One region of the Weizmannia sp. FSL K6-0777 genome, then DNA from elsewhere that is predicted to be linked to it. Evidence: predicted binding sites of a transcription regulator. Region 1 holds the regulator's gene; each other region holds the start of a gene.

Evidence for each region. Region 1 encodes Rex, which represses fermentation and respiration genes when NADH is low (regulators of the CRP and FNR family bind a similar motif). Its sites were predicted from a motif close to TTGTGAAATATTTCACAA; they were not measured.
Region 2: the regulator Rex is predicted to act here: its motif matches at 3,164-3,181, upstream of ric (iron-sulfur cluster repair di-iron protein).
Region 3: the regulator Rex is predicted to act here: its motif matches at 2,259-2,276, upstream of adhE (bifunctional acetaldehyde-CoA/alcohol dehydrogenase).

Annotation. Positions count from the first base shown of each region.
Region 1 is NZ_CP151971.1:3,320,289-3,325,478, forward strand. Features, by position in the region: gene NST70_RS15880 (CPBP family intramembrane glutamic endopeptidase) at 1-522, shown strand, start outside; gene NST70_RS15885 (YdiK family protein) at 519-716, shown strand; gene tatC (twin-arginine translocase subunit TatC) at 753-1,517, opposite strand; gene NST70_RS15895 (redox-sensing transcriptional repressor Rex) at 1,668-2,351, opposite strand; gene NST70_RS15900 (ABC-F family ATP-binding cassette domain-containing protein) at 2,666-4,585, shown strand; gene tsaD (tRNA (adenosine(37)-N6)-threonylcarbamoyltransferase complex transferase subunit TsaD) at 4,888-5,190, opposite strand, start outside.
Region 2 is NZ_CP151971.1:400,252-405,441, forward strand. Features, by position in the region: gene dctA (C4-dicarboxylate transporter DctA) at 1-384, shown strand, start outside; gene NST70_RS01940 (Crp/Fnr family transcriptional regulator) at 689-1,369, shown strand; gene NST70_RS01945 (hypothetical protein) at 1,855-2,118, shown strand; gene ric (iron-sulfur cluster repair di-iron protein) at 2,401-3,105, opposite strand; gene NST70_RS01955 (YceI family protein) at 3,667-4,203, opposite strand; gene NST70_RS01960 (NADH-dependent flavin oxidoreductase) at 4,906-5,190, opposite strand, start outside.
Region 3 is NZ_CP151971.1:736,642-741,831, reverse strand. Features, by position in the region: gene adhE (bifunctional acetaldehyde-CoA/alcohol dehydrogenase) at 1-2,194, opposite strand, end outside; gene NST70_RS03365 (magnesium transporter CorA family protein) at 2,608-3,549, opposite strand; tRNA gene NST70_RS03360 (tRNA-Lys) at 3,887-3,959, opposite strand; gene panF (sodium/pantothenate symporter) at 4,182-5,190, opposite strand, start outside.

The DNA of each region.
Region 1 (5,190 bases):
AAGAAAGAAACAGACCGGACTGAACCGCTTCCGGCCGCGCCATCCGCCATATGGGCAATAGGCGGCGTCTTTCTTTGTTTCTTTGCCCAGACTGCAGCCGCGATCATTGAATCATTATTCGGTGCCCCGGCTGCCTCCAACAATACGCAGCAAATCATGGCGCTGATTGAAAGATTTCCGCTCGTCATCCTCATCAGCTCGATCGCAGGGCCGATTCTCGAGGAAATCGTTTTTCGGAAAATCATTTTCGGCACGCTGCGCAGGCGCTTTTCATTCCTTTTATCCGGTATTGTCAGCTCGGTTATTTTCGGACTCGCGCATACCGAACCGAGCCACTTGTTTTTATATTCCCTTTTAGGGCTGACGCTCGCTTATTTATACGAGAAAACAAACCGGATCACCGTTTCCATGTTTGCGCATGTTTCCATGAACACGATTGTGGTCGTGAGGCTGCTTTTGCACCCGTCCGTTCTGCAGACATCCGTACATGAAATTTACAGCTCAATTGGAGGACTTCTATGATGAGACCACTTTTTTCAGGGATTGTAAACTGCCTGCTCGGGGCTTTGTTCACTTATTTTGCCATTCAGCAGGTACAAGTGGGCGGCTGGGGCTTTTTTTCTTATTTACTGCTGTTGATTGCAACATTGGATCTGGGTTCCGGCATCAGGCTGATCTTTCTCCATTTCAAGCTGAAAAACTCAGTGAAAAAATAAAAGCCGTTTTCCGGCTCCGTCCGGAAAACGGCTTTCTTATTCAGAAGCAATCGTCTGTTCATCCATTGGCATTTCTTTTGCCGCTTTTTTGGCATTGCGGTACGCCATTTTCGAAATCAGTGTGCTTGCTTCATACAGCAAAACGAGTGGAACAAAGGTAATCAGCTGCGAAAACACGTCCGGCGGGGTGATGATGCCGGCAGCTGCAATCAAAGCAAGATACGCATATTTTCTTACCTTTTTCAACAGTCTCGGCGTAATGATGCCAAGCCGGGTCAGAAACAGGACCACGACCGGCATTTGGAACACAAAGCCAAACGGAAGCGTGATCTCTAGCAGAAACTGAATATACTCCCGGATCCCGATCACCGCACGAATGCCCATTTCATTTGACAAGCCCATCATAAACTTCACCATCAGCGGACAAAGCACGAAATAGGAAAAAGAAACGCCGGCTATAAAAAGCAAGATGGAAACAGGAATGTAACTTAATGTCAGTTTCTTTTCTTTCTCATACAGCCCCGGGCTTATAAACGCCCAAAGCTGGTACAAAATCACCGGCAGGGTCAATAGGCATGCGATCACAACCGAAACTTCCATAAAAACCTTAATAGGATCGGTTACCCTGAAGGCATTCATCGTGAACATGCCGGCATTTTTGGCATGCTGCAAATAACGTATAACAGGTTTTGCGGTAAAAAAGCCAACAACCAGGGCAAACAGAAAGAAAATGAGAACGGTAATTAACCGCTTTCTCAATTCCTGGATGTGTCCGGTAACCGGCATTTTTTTCGTATTCATCGCCGTTCCCCTTTAAGTGCCGGCGTTGAATCCGCCCTTTTCCCTTTGCACGCCACAGCCAAATCCGGCCATTGCCATTTGCGCCTGCATTCCGTTTTCAATCGGGCCACCCCCTGTACCCACTATGATAACGGAAAAAAAGCTTTTTGGCTATGGCTTCGCAACCGGCTCTTTTGTTTCTTTCAAATTTTCTTCATCATTTGAATAATGTTTTAAAAAATAGATCAGTGCCTGTAGTTCCACGGCCAGGTCAATATGATGGACGCGGATATCCGGCGGCACGTTCAGCCGGGCAGGTGTAAAGTTTAAAACGCCTTTTACATTTGTACTGGCAAGCTCGTCTGTCACTGCCTGGGCACTGGAAGCGGGGACCGTCAAAATCACAACCGTCACATCTTCCGCGCAAAGCCGTTCTCTTAATTCGTCCATGCTGTAAACAGGCACATTGCCAACATGGCTCCCCACCTTCCCGGGGTCATTGTCAAATGCCATCACAATCCGTGCGCTGTTATTCTTCGAAAAATTGTAATTCAAAAGGGCTGTACCGAGGTTCCCAACGCCAACCAGCGCTACATCTGTGATCTCATCCTGGTTCAGCGTCTTGCCGAAAAAAGACAATAAATATTTTACATTATAACCATAACCTTTTTTTCCAAGTGCCCCGAAGTAGGAAAAATCCCTGCGTATCGTAGCGGAGTCGACTTTCACCGCTTCACTCAGTTCCGCCGAGGATACCCTTTGCTTGCCAAGTGTATATAAATTTCTCAGGTACCGGTAATATAATGGAAGCCGTTTTGCAGTGGCTTGCGGTATTTTTACTGATTCATCCTTCATGTGAAATCCCCCAAGTTGAAAGCTTAAGTTTTTTGTGCTGTTGGTTCCAATCGTGCGTCCATTCCAGAATGGCAGCGCTGCCATTCTTCATTATAATATTACTCCTATCTGAGCAAAGAAAAAATATGTTTTAAAAAAATGCCTGCATGCGTCTTTTTCTCTCTCCAACTATGTTAAATATATCACAAGTAAGCATTTTTTTCATGGGTTTTTACGAATTTATGTGAAAAGTTTTTTGACAAATTCCGATCACGCCGGTTGAGTTGCAGTTCGCCTTCCTGTACACTTACAATGGTATAGAGGTGAACATAAAGATGATGTTGCTGCAAGTTCAACAAGTCACAAAATATTATGGCGCTGAACTTATTTTATCGGATATAAAATTAGAAATTCAAACAAAAGACCGGATTGCCTTGGTCGGGAGAAACGGGGCCGGCAAATCGACCCTCCTGAAAATCATCGCCGGCCAGCTTTCTTATGATGAAGGTTCCATCATTATGCCGAATGGTGTCGAAATCGGTTATCTCGCCCAAAATACCGGACTCGAATCGGATCTGTCCATTTGGGACGAAATGATGTCGGTTTTTAAAAATTTGCTGGATATGGAAAAACAGCTTCGCGAATACGAACAAAAAATGGCCGACCCTAAGATTTATAACCGCCCGGCGGAGTATGAAAAAGTGCTGCATGCTTATGATACTTTGCAGACACGTTTTAAAGATGAAGGCGGATATCAGATCGAAGCGGATATCCGGTCCGTTCTGCATGGCTTCCGTTTTGACCAGTACGACTACAACACCCCGATCCGGACATTAAGCGGCGGGCAAAAAACACGCCTTGCATTGGCGAAATTGCTGCTCACAAAGCCGGACATCCTCATTTTGGATGAGCCGACAAACCATCTCGATATCGAAACGCTCACCTGGCTGGAGCAATATTTACAAGGCTATGAAGGCGCCATTCTGATCGTGTCCCATGACCGTTATTTTCTGGATAAAGTCGTCAACCAGGTCTATGAAATTTCAAGGCATTCTATTAAAAAATACCACGGCAACTACAGCCGGTATCTGGAACAAAAGGCCGCCCAGTACGAGCGAGAGGTCAAACAATATGAAAAGCAGCAGGAAGAAGTTGCGAAATTGCAGGCATTCATCCAAAAAAACATTGCCCGTGCCACCACGACAAAGCGGGCGCAAAGTAGGAGGAAACAACTGGAAAAAATGGAATTGATGGACAAGCCGCTTGGCGATGAAAAATCTGCCCGGTTTTCGTTTGAAATTGCCAAACAAAGCGGGAACGAAGTCCTTCATGTCCGGGATGCTGCCATCGGCTACGACGGGGAGCCGGTTGCCAAAAACATCCATCTTTCAGTCAAAAAACAAGACAGTGTTGCCCTTGTCGGCCCGAACGGCATCGGCAAGTCAACGCTTTTGAAATCGATTATCCGGAGAATCCCGCTGATATCCGGCACGATCGAATATGGCTCCAACGTTATGACCGGCTATTACGATCAAGAACTGGCCGACTTATCTTCCAATAAAACGGTCCTCCGGGAATTATGGGATACATACCCGCTGAAAACAGAAAAAGAAATCCGCACGGCACTCGGGAATTTTCTTTTTTCCGGCGATGACGTTTTAAAAACCGTCTCATCCTTAAGCGGCGGCGAAAAAGCCCGGCTTGCCCTCGCCAAATTGATGCTGGAAAAGGCGAACTTTCTAATTTTAGATGAACCGACAAACCACCTTGATTTGGACAGTAAAGAAGTACTGGAAAATGCGCTCATCGATTACCCGGGAACGATTTTGTTCATTTCCCACGACCGCTATTTCATTAACCGGATTGCCACAAAAGTGGTGGAGCTCTCGCCGGAGGGAACCCGTGAATTTCTCGGCGACTATGATTATTATGTGCAAAAAAAAGAAGAAATGCTGGAAATTGCACGCCTGGAAAACACGAAACAAGAAAAGGTTAAAGCGGAACAGCCGGCGAAAAACAACTACCGGCAGGATAAAGAAGCAAAAAAACGCGAGCGGCAAAAAAAGCGGAGGATTGAAGAAATTGAAACAAGAATTGAAACGTTGGAAACAGAAATTCATGACCGGGAAGAAAAAATGGCCGACCCGGAAATCTTTCAGGACCATATTAAAATCCGCGAGCTGACAGAAGAACTGGAGCAACGGAAATTGGAGCTGGACACGCTGATGGAAGAATGGGCAGAACTGGCGGAGTAATGTTTGGACCTGTGTGGAAATTTTCTGCACAGGTTTTTATTTTGGCATCTCGCGCCATGCACAGATTTATGCACAGGCGGTATATTGATTTCTTGCTTTCCAAAACGTTTTTCCACAAAATCCACAATTATCAACAGATTTATCCACAATACCCACAACCTGTCCGGAAAAATTTTAAAAGTTTTACACAAGTCCAATCATTTATCAACAACTTTTCCACAGATTGTGCACAATTCCCCTGCATATCTCCAAAAAAACCGGTGTATGGACGATTCCCATACACCGGTTTTTCACAACCCTGTTTAAAAGTTTTCAATGTCCAGCCCGGGATAAGCATTTAAGTCAAGGGAGCTTCTTTTTCCCTTTTCAAAAAGCACCGTCCCGCATGCGGCAATCATCGCCGCATTGTCTGTGCATAACTGGATCGGCGGGATGCGCAACGCCACTTCAGGGAGATCCCGGAATGCTTCTGAAAGGGCAGCGCGCAATCCTTTGTTCGCGGCAACACCGCCGGCGACCAGCACTTCTTTGACGCCAAACGCTTTTACCGCCTCCACGGTTTTACCGACCAATACATCAATCACACTTTGCTGGAAGCTTGCGGC
Region 2 (5,190 bases), 670 kb from region 1:
GGATACTCGTTTAACCTTGACGGCACCGCCATCTATTTGTCGATGGCATCCATTTTCATTGCGCAGGCGTATAATGTGCACCTGACGATCGGGCACCAAATTATGCTGCTGCTGATTTTAATGCTGACATCGAAAGGGGCGGCCGGCGTGACCGGTTCCGGTTTCATTACCCTTGCTGCGACTTTGTCTGCGTTCCCGGTTATCCCGGTTGCAGGGATTGCGCTGTTGATCGGCGTGGACCGGTTCATGTCTGAATCACGCGCGCTCACAAATATTATCGGGAATGCCGTCGCGACGGTCGTCATCTCCAAAACGGAAAAAGAATTTGACAAAAATGAAGCACTGGAAACGGCTGCCCATCCTACAGAATCGATTCCTTCTTAATAAGAGGCGCTCCGATTGGGGCCCTCTTCTTTTTTAACATTGGCTTTGGAGAATACGCGGGGTAATTGAGAGATAGTTGCACTTTATTGAAGGAAGGATAAGAGGCGTTCCGAGGGGGGACACTCTTATTTTTTTAACATTGACTTTGACTTTGGGCGGTGTGCTTATTTTTGTGTACAATAGGGTGTGTTGAGGGATTTGTCCAGCAGGCCGCCTGCAGCTACGTAATGATATCTATGAAATTTGGAGAATACCGAGTAATTGAGGGATAATTGCACTTTATTGAAGAAGGGAAGTGAGCGCTTTGGAAAACCTGCGTAAAATGCCGCTTTTTAAAGGACTCGGGGACGCGGATCTGGCTGTGATCGCCGATATATCTGTTAAAAAGCATGCAGAAAAGGATGCGCATATTTTTTTCCAGGGGGACCCGCAGGAAGCCGTTTATTTTATTGAAAGCGGGGAAGTGAAAATTTACCGCACCGATGCGAACGGCAAAGAGCAAGTTGTCACACTGCTTCGCGATGGCGACATGTTCCCGCATGTTGGTTTTTTCCGTAAAATAAGCTACCCGGCGAATGCGATGGCGGTTGTAGACACGAATCTCGTTGCGATCCGGATTACTGATTTTGAAAACGTGTTGCTCAACAATCCGCAGCTGACCATGACTTTATACGGTGTGATGAGTGATGAAATCCTTGACTTGCAGGACCGGCTCGAAGCCCAGATTTTAAACAACGCTTACGAGCAAGTAGTCAAACTTTTTCTGCGCCTCACCCGCACACATGGCGTTCAGGAAAAAGACGGGTTTGTCCTCGTGAAAACCCCGCTCAACAACTCCGACCTCGCCAACATGATCGGCGTCACCCGTGAAACGGTCAGCCGCACGATCCGCCAGCTTAAAGAAAAAAACCTCATCCTCCCGCAGGAAAAAGGCACATACCTCATTCACCAGGAAAAACTGACGGAGGAACTGCTCGGGGTATAAAGATTTTCCCGCCGGTAAGAATTAAAGCAAAGAAAGACAAGGGGGCGTCGTGGGAGCGAAATGTCTTTCATCGGGGTGATGAAGGACAAAAGTAAAGTGCCCGTGCAGCGAAATGTCTTTCATCGAGGTGATGAAGGACAAAAGAGGAGCGCCCGGGTCAGCGAAATGTCTTTCATCGGGGTGATGAAGGACAAAAGAGAGGCGTTCGGGCAGCGAAATGTCTTTCATCGGGGTGATGAAGGACAAAAGAGAGGCGTCCAGGCAGCGAAATGTCTTTCATTGGGGTGATGAAGGACAAAAGAGGGGCGTCCGGGCAGTGAAATGTTCTTCATCAGAGCTATGAAAGACAAAAGTGAAGTGCCCGCGCAGCGAATTGTCTTTCATCAAGGTGATGAAAGACAAAAGGGGGTTGCCCACGCAGCAAAATGTCTTTCATCGGAGTTATGAAAGACAAAAGAGAGCTGGAATCCGAGCAAATTGTCCTTTTGGGGGATTCAAAAAGACAAAAGAAAGCCGGACCCGGGGTGAATTGTCCTTTTGGAGGTCTCAAAAAGACAAAAGAAAGCTGGGATCCGGGCAAATTGTCTTTTTGGGGGATTCAAAAAGACAAAAGAGAGCTGGAATCCGAGCAAATTGTCCTTTTGGAGGTCTCAAAAAGACAAAAGAAAGCCGGACCCGGGGCAAATTGTCCTTTTGAAGGTCTCAAAAAGACAAAAGAGAGCTGGGATCCGTACAAATTGTCCTTTTGAAGGTCTCAAAAAGACAAAAGAGAGCTGGAATCCGGGCAAACTGTCCTTTTGGAGGTTTCAAAAAGACAAAAGAAAGCCGGACCCGGGGCAAATTGTCCTTTTGGGGGGTTCAAAAAGACAAAAGAGAGCTGGAATCCGAGCAAACTGTTCTTTTGGAGGTCTCAAAACGACAAAAGAGGAACGCACGCGCAACGAGTTGTCTTTCCCCGGGGCCAGGAAAGAAAAATAAAAAACAAACCGCCCCTTTTTAAAAGGCTGCCTGGGAGGACAGCCTTTTAAAAGTCAAACGGCTTCTTCGAGCAACCGCTTAAATAGAATATTATTCTCCAGGTGAATGTGCTGGAATGTATCATTTTCAAAATTTTCAAGGCGGTGGTATACGAGCTGGAATGTACGGCATGCCCCTTCCGGCAACGTATAGTCATTCGTAATTTCGCGGAGCCGGTGCAAAATTTCCCCGACAGCAGCATGTTCTGTTTCAAGATCGGTCAAACCGGCTGTCGCGGCTTTCAGGTTAGCGGCAGTTGGAAGGCTTTCGTATGCACGAATGGCCGGGAATTGTTCGGTATCTTCTTTTTCAGTATGCTCCAGCAGTTCTGTTTTTAATTGGTTAAACAGTTTATGCACTTCGATGAGATGCGGGTGGTTGCCGCCGTGGACACGCATCACTTTTGTTACATACGGGCTCAAGTTTGGCAGTTCCTCGCGCAAAAACGCGTGATGGGTGGCCTGAATATAGTTGACAATTTCCGTATAGCCCGCTTCATTCCAATTTTGCTCAGTGCCTTTTCCGGCATATTGGCCATAAAGGTTGCAAATAGCATCAAGTAGTTCATCTGCTGATAGGTTGCGCTTTTCCGCAGCTTCTTTCACAGACACATTGCCGCCGCAACAAAAATCGATACGATTTGCTTTAAACAGATCCGCCGCTTTTGGGAATAAGGTTACGATTTCCCCGACAGTCTGGCTCGTTGTAAAACGTTCCATCGAATTCACTCCTCCATTTCATTGCTGCCTTCATCATAAACCATCAGCACCTGCTTATTTGTGATGCACATCACAGCAATTGAGGAAAGTTCTTATTTATGTTAAGGAAGCGCGAAAAAACGAAGGCCTTCCTTCATATAGAGTGCGTCTACATTAAGGAAGCGTGGAAAAAAGAAAGCCTTTCTTCACATAGAGTGCGTCTATGTTAAGGAAGCGTGGAAAAACGAAGGTCTTCCTTCACCTAGAGTGCGTCTATGTTAAGGAAGCGCGGAAAAAAGACGGTCTTCCTTCACCTAGAGTGCGTCTATGTTAAGGAAGCGTGAAAAAAAGACGGCCTTCCTTCACCTAGAACCCGTCTACGTTAAGGAAACACAAAAAAAAGACTTCCTTTCTTCACATAGGGCGCGTCTATGTTAAGGAAGCACGCAAAAATGAAGTCCTTTCTTCACCTAGAGTCCGGCTATGTTATTTATATAGAAAAAAAGCATCCCAAAACCTTGGCCATAAGAAGCATGATCTGCCCAAAGAAAAAAGCGCCAATCTAAATTGGCGCCTCCGCAATTATTCCGCTTTGCTTGCTTCTAATTCCACCGTAAATTTGATTTCATCGCCAACGAGGACACCGCCTGTTTCAAGGGCTGCGTTCCAAGTAAGGCCGTAATTGCTCCGTTTTACGGTCCCTTCTGCACTAAAGCCGGCTGTTTCCGCGCCGCTCATCGGGTTTTTCGAAATCCCTTCAAATGTGACTTTAAATGTTTCTTCTTTTGTCACGCCATGAATCGTTAAATCACCGGTAACGTTATAATCATTGTCCCCTGCCTTTGTAACCGACTTGGAAACAAATGTAATATTCGGATATTGTTCAACATCTAAGAAATCTGCAGAACGAAGATGATTATCGCGGTCATCATTTTTCGTATGAATGCTGCTGGCATCAACAATAAAAGAAACTTTTGCATCCGTTAAATCTTGGGGATCAGCTTCGATTTCGGCTTCGAATTTTTGAAAAGACCCTTTTACTTTTGAAATCATCATATGTTTTACTGTGAAATCAATGGTGCTATGTGCATAGTCAACTGCCCATTTTGTTTTTGTCATCCTAAATTCCTCCTGTTTTTAAAACTTACTTTTCGTAACTTAGTTTAATATTGTAAGTGAAAAAAGTCAAGAAAACCGAACCCATTTTTTTAAAAGGGTTCGGTTTCTAAATCTGCAGGTAGGCAGAACCCTGCATGTTAACAGTGTTTTTGCACTTTCTTTCGCAGTATAGTGGTTCTTACACCAGGCAGAATCCTGCATGTTAACGGTGTTTGCGGGAACCAATCCGGGTACGCCGTAAGTCGCGCAAAAGCCGCGTGCTGAAAACCCGCATCAATGCGTGCCAGTCAATAACTGGAGAAGGCAGGTAATCCCAGCCCAAAAATTGCATGCCAACTTATATATAATGATGCCCATTCCATCGCATCTATATACTCCGGCTTTAGCTCTAGGCCAGATTGGACAGGTGCAGCCATTCATTCCTTGACCATTACATATGCTTCAATTCAGTTGTCAACCGAGCTTCGCGGCGCAGCCATTCATTCCTTGGTCATTACATATGCTTCAATTCGATCGCCAACCGAGCTCCGCGGCAAAGCCATTCATTTCTTGACAATTGCGTATGCTCAATTCGATCGCCAACCGAGCTTCGCGGCAAAGCCATTCATTCCTTGGCCATTACGTAAACTTCAATTCGTGTATCAACCGAGCCTCGCAAGCGCAGCCATTCATTCTTTGACAATGCCGTGCAACATGCAGATGTCATTCTGCAAACGGGAACCAGCCCGGCGTTGAGATGATCATCTTCCACAGCGGTTCCGGAATAACGAGCCGTTCGCGGTCGTCTTTTCTTAACGCGGTTTGAATTGCATCCTCCTGGCCGGCTTTAATTTTTTCCACCCAATGCGGCTCCATGACAAGCTCACGGCCGAGGGCAATAAGCGGTACATCGGTTTCCATTGCCTTCAAAACCTCGTCTCCTGTGTGCAGGGAGCCGACGCCGATCAAAGGCACGCGGCCTGCGACATGTTCCACGATCTGTTCCAT
Region 3 (5,190 bases), 1.0 Mb from region 1:
GGGCAAGTGAATGGTTGATGCCAAGGAATGCATTCGAGAACGCCATCCCTGCCAAAGTCGATGCATTGTGCATTTTTTCGCGTGCCAGTGCATCATTGCCATTTGCGTATGCTTTCGGCAAGTATTCGTGAACAAGCTGGATGGCCTTAATTGCCAGGCCGTCCGTATAGTCGTTGGCCATGTTGGATACATAGGCTTCAATCGCATGGGTCAAAACGTCCATCCCGGTATCGGCTGTTACGGATTTCGGAACGGTCATAACAAACTGCGGGTCAATGATCGCAACATCCGGTGTCAGTTCATAGTCTGCGAGCGGATATTTTGTGTTGTTCTTTTTATCCGAAATGACGGCGAAAGAAGTCACTTCAGAACCGGTGCCCGATGTGGTCGGAATGCAGACCAGCTGCGCTTTTTCACCCAGTTTCGGGAATTTGGCAACCCGTTTCCGGATATCCATAAATTTTTGCTTTAATTCGTTGAAATCGACATCCGGATGCTCATAGAACAGCCACATGCCCTTTGCAGCGTCCATCGCCGAACCGCCGCCAAGCGCGATAATGACATCCGGCTGGAAGCTTTCCATTGCTGCGGCGCCTTTCCGTACCGTTTCAATGGACGGATCCGGTTCGACTTCTGAGAAAATTTCACAGTGGACATAGTCCGGGCGTTTCCGCAAGTAGTACAGCACTTTCTCAACAAATCCGAGCCTGACCATATCCGGATCGGTGACAATAAAGGCACTCGAGATATCCGGCATTTTTTCCAAGTATTGGACCGAGTTCTTTTCAAAATACACACGTGGTGGAATTTTAAACCATTGCATATTGACTCTCCGTTTCGCCATTGTTTTTACATTGTAAAGATTGATGACACCGACGTTTGTGGACACCGAGTTGCCGCCGAACGTGCCGCAGCCGAGTGTCAAAGAAGGCATATAGGCATTGTAAATGTCGCCGATTGCCCCTTGCGAAGACGGGGAGTTGACAATGATCCGGCCGGCTTTCATTTTTAAGCCGTATTGTTCAATGACTTCATCGTTTGTCGAATGGATCACAGCCGAGTGGCCAAGCCCGCCGAATTCGAGCATGGCTTCTGCAAATTCGAAACCTTGTTTTGTGCTGTTGGCTTTGTAACAGGCCAAAACCGGGCTTAATTTTTCTCTGGAAAGCGGGTAGTCCGGGCCGACACCTGTAAGTTCAGCGATTAAAATTTTGGTATCTTCCGGAACGTCCACGCCTGCCATTTTCGCAATTTCATAGGCCGGTTTGCCGACAATGGCGCTGTTGACGGATTGCGTCTTTTCATTGATGACGGTTTTCTCAACCTTTTTCTTCTCCGCTTCATTCAGGAAGTAGCAGTGATTTGCAATCAATTCGTTTTTCACATTGTCATAAATTTCTTTGTCGATGATGACAGCCTGTTCCGACGCACAGATCATGCCGTTGTCAAACGTTTTGGACAAAATCAGGTCATTGACGGCGCGTTTGATATCAGCAGATTTTTCAATATAGCAAGGGACGTTTCCCGGCCCGACGCCAAGCGCAGGTTTCCCGCTCGAATAGGCGGACTTTACCATGCCGGAACCGCCCGTGGCAAGAATCAGTGAAATACCCGCATGGTTCATCAATTGCTGTGTCGCTTCAATGGCCGGTTTTTCGATCCATTGGATGCAGTTTTCCGGCGCGCCGGCTTTCACAGCAGCGTCAAGCATGACTTTTGCGGCATGGCTGCTGCATTTTTGCGCGGACGGATGGAATGCGAAAATAATTGGGTTGCGTGTTTTAATGGCAATTAATGCTTTAAACATCGTGGTTGATGTCGGGTTCGTTACAGGAGTGACCCCGGCAATCACGCCGACCGGTTCCGCAAATTTAACAATCCCTTCATTATTGTTTTCGTCAATGATGCCGACTGTTTTGTTATATTTAATGTTGTGATAGATGTATTCTGTTGCAAACAAGTTTTTTGTCATTTTATCTTCATATACGCCGCGCCCTGTTTCTTCCACGGCCATTTTGGCGAGCACCATATGCTGTTCCAACCCGGCAAGTGCCATTTGTTTTACGATATTGTCCACTTGTGCCTGATCCAGTTCCATAAATTCACGCAGTGCTTTTTGCCCTTTTGCGACGAGGGAATCGACCATTTCCGTGATTTGCGCAGATTTGCCAACAACTTTTTCATCGATTGCCATGTTCGTGGCCCCCATTCTAAATGTTTTTGTGAATAATTTCACATGATAGACTAAAAAATATAATTTGTGAAGTATTTCACATGATTTTCTGCCGTTTTACATTTGTTTCTTTTCTTTATGGCTTTATTATAGGCGATTTCACATGCTATGGCTGTGTCAGATTGGTGACAAATGAATAAATCATTTATAAACTTTTTTCTTTAAAATATTGCTTTCCAGCCATGATTCAATTAAAATAAGTTTTTTCCGCCTTTTTACATTGTAAGTGCTTACATTTTATATTTGAATATTTATGCAAAATTACGTATAGAAATTGCCGTAAAAAAACCGCTTCTCGCTTGTGAAACCTGCACATTCACAAGGCAGAAACGGAAAAGGAGATGAATTTTATGCAAATCCATCTCCCAGGTGTGTTAGAAATATCTTTTTTTCCAAAAAATAAGGGCTGTAACACTGGAAAGAACCAGAGAGGCCAAAAACGCCAGCCAAAACCCATGGGGGCTTGATTGCCATGGCAGGCCGTGAAGATTCATTCCGAAAAAGCTGGATACCATCGTTGGCAGGGAAAGGATAATCGTGACCGTCGTCAAAAATTTCATCACGCCGTTCACGTTATTGGAAATGACAGAAGCATAGGCATCCATCATGCCGCTTAAAATATTGCTGTGCACTTCACACATTTCGATTGCCTGTTTGACTTCAATCATGACGTCATCCAGTAAGTCCATGTCATCTTCATATACTTTTAGAAAATGCTGCCGTGTCATTTTTTCCATGACGATTTTATTGGCTTTTAATGAGGTAGTGAAATACACGAGCGTTTTTTCAAGGCTCAACAGTTCGAACAGTTCCTCGTTTCGCATCGATTCGTGCAATTCGCGTTCGATCAGGCTTGATCTGCGGTCGATATATTTTAAATAGTTTAAATAATAACTTGCAACTTCATATAGAATTTGAAGGGTAAATCTGGTTTTCATGTAGGTGTAAAACCCGCGCACCCGTCTGTGAATAAATTTTCCGATAATCGGATTGTCCTCTAGGCAGACCGTGATGAAATAAAAAGGCGTGACGATAATCCCGAGCGGAATCGTATCATACAGCGCGGAGTCCACATCGTCCTTTACCTTAACGGGAAGGCCGACAATGATTAAAATATCATCGTCTTCTTTTTCAATACGGGAGCGTTCATCGACATCCAGCGGGTCTTTAATAAAATCGGCCGGTATATTCGTTTGCTGGACAACCTGGTTGATTTCTTCCTCTGTCGGGTTCACCAGGTTCACCCAGCATCCTTTTGACAAAGTTTCTGTTTCCTTCAGTTTGCCGTTTTCGTCCGTTAAATACATATTTAACATGCAGGCCACCTCCTCTTCACTTTTGAGGAAGCTCAAGCATACTTTACTCTTCCAGAGACTGATAACCTGTAGGATTGGTCGAGGCCAGTATGAAGACTTCCTCTTGCTTATGTTTCATGCACGACCTCGGATGCGCGTCAGAATCCATCAGTTATCATCTCCTTTTTTCTTCGATTCATAAATAGCTGCGAAACCTGCAACCATTATATTATACCACAATATAGTATGCCTGAATATGTCCGCTTGTTATTTTTTAGCCGGATTATCCGCGAAAAAAACTTCTATAAAAATAAAAAAGCAATATAATGGCACAATTGTGCATCATATTGCTTCGTGATGGGACATGAGGGGCTCGAACCCACGACCCGCTGATTAAGAGTCAGCTGCTCTTCCAACTGAGCTAATGTCCCGCAGATGACAATCATTATATTATCACAAATCCGGGAAAGATGCAACGAAAAATTTTTTAGATCTGGGCCGAGAGGATGATTCGTCCCGGCCCGATTGATTCTTATTTTGCAGCTTTTTCCGGACATCGCACATTTTTAGCTAAAAATTTCAATTTGAGGCGCCTGTTTACTCGGCCCCAATAAGTCGCAATGACGCGTGTCAATTGAACCGGTACTTTTACTTTATGCCCCATCGCGTTCAGCCCGAATGGCAGCTCTCTTGCGCCCGAAGAGAAGGCTCGCCGCGATAAACCCGGCGCAGGAAATAAGGACCGGCAGCACCACTGTATGCAATCCGAACGGGTTTGGATGCAAGCGGTCCAGCAGAATGTACGAGCCCATGCCGAGTATCATAGAACAAACCGCGCCGTACTTGTTTCCTTTATTCCAGTACAAGCCGAAAATCACCGGCCATATAAAAACGGATTCCAGGCCGCCAAAGGAAAACAAGTTGAGCCATATGATCAATTTCGGCGGGCTGAGCGACAACAGCACGACAATGACGGCAATCGCTGCGGTCACGCTGAAACTTGCCGCTTTCATCTGTTTTTCGGATGCGTCCGGCTTCACGTAATTCAAATAAAGGTCTTTGACGAGCGCAGAGCCGACGAGAATAAGCAGTGCATCAACGGTGGACATAATCGCGGCCATCGGGGCGGCAAGCACGATACCGGCCGGCACAGGCGGCAGCACTTTCATCGTTAACAGCGGCATAACCGTATCGGGCACTTTCACACCCGGCATGACAGCACGTGCCATCACGCCAATAAAATGCATGCCGAACATAATAAACCCAATGACAATGGTACCGATGATGATCGCCCTGTGCATCGCCCGGGAATCTTTGTAGGACATCGCACGGACCGTAATTTGCGGCAGGCCGACGACACCAATCCCGACCAAAATCCAAAACGACGACACATAGGCAGGGCTCAGGCTGTGCCCATGTCCGAACGGCGTAATCAGATCCGGGTCCTCTGCAGCAAGTTTGTGCATAATCGGTTCCATCCCGCCGCCCGCTTTAATGGTTGCCACCAGTAAAATAAGCGTGCCGAGAAACATGACCGTGCCCTGGACTGCATCTGTCACCGCCACTGCGCGAAATCCCCCGACTACGACAAACAGCGTAACAGAAGCGGCAAAAATTAGGAGCGACGCCGTATACGACAATCCGGTCAGCGATTCAACAAGG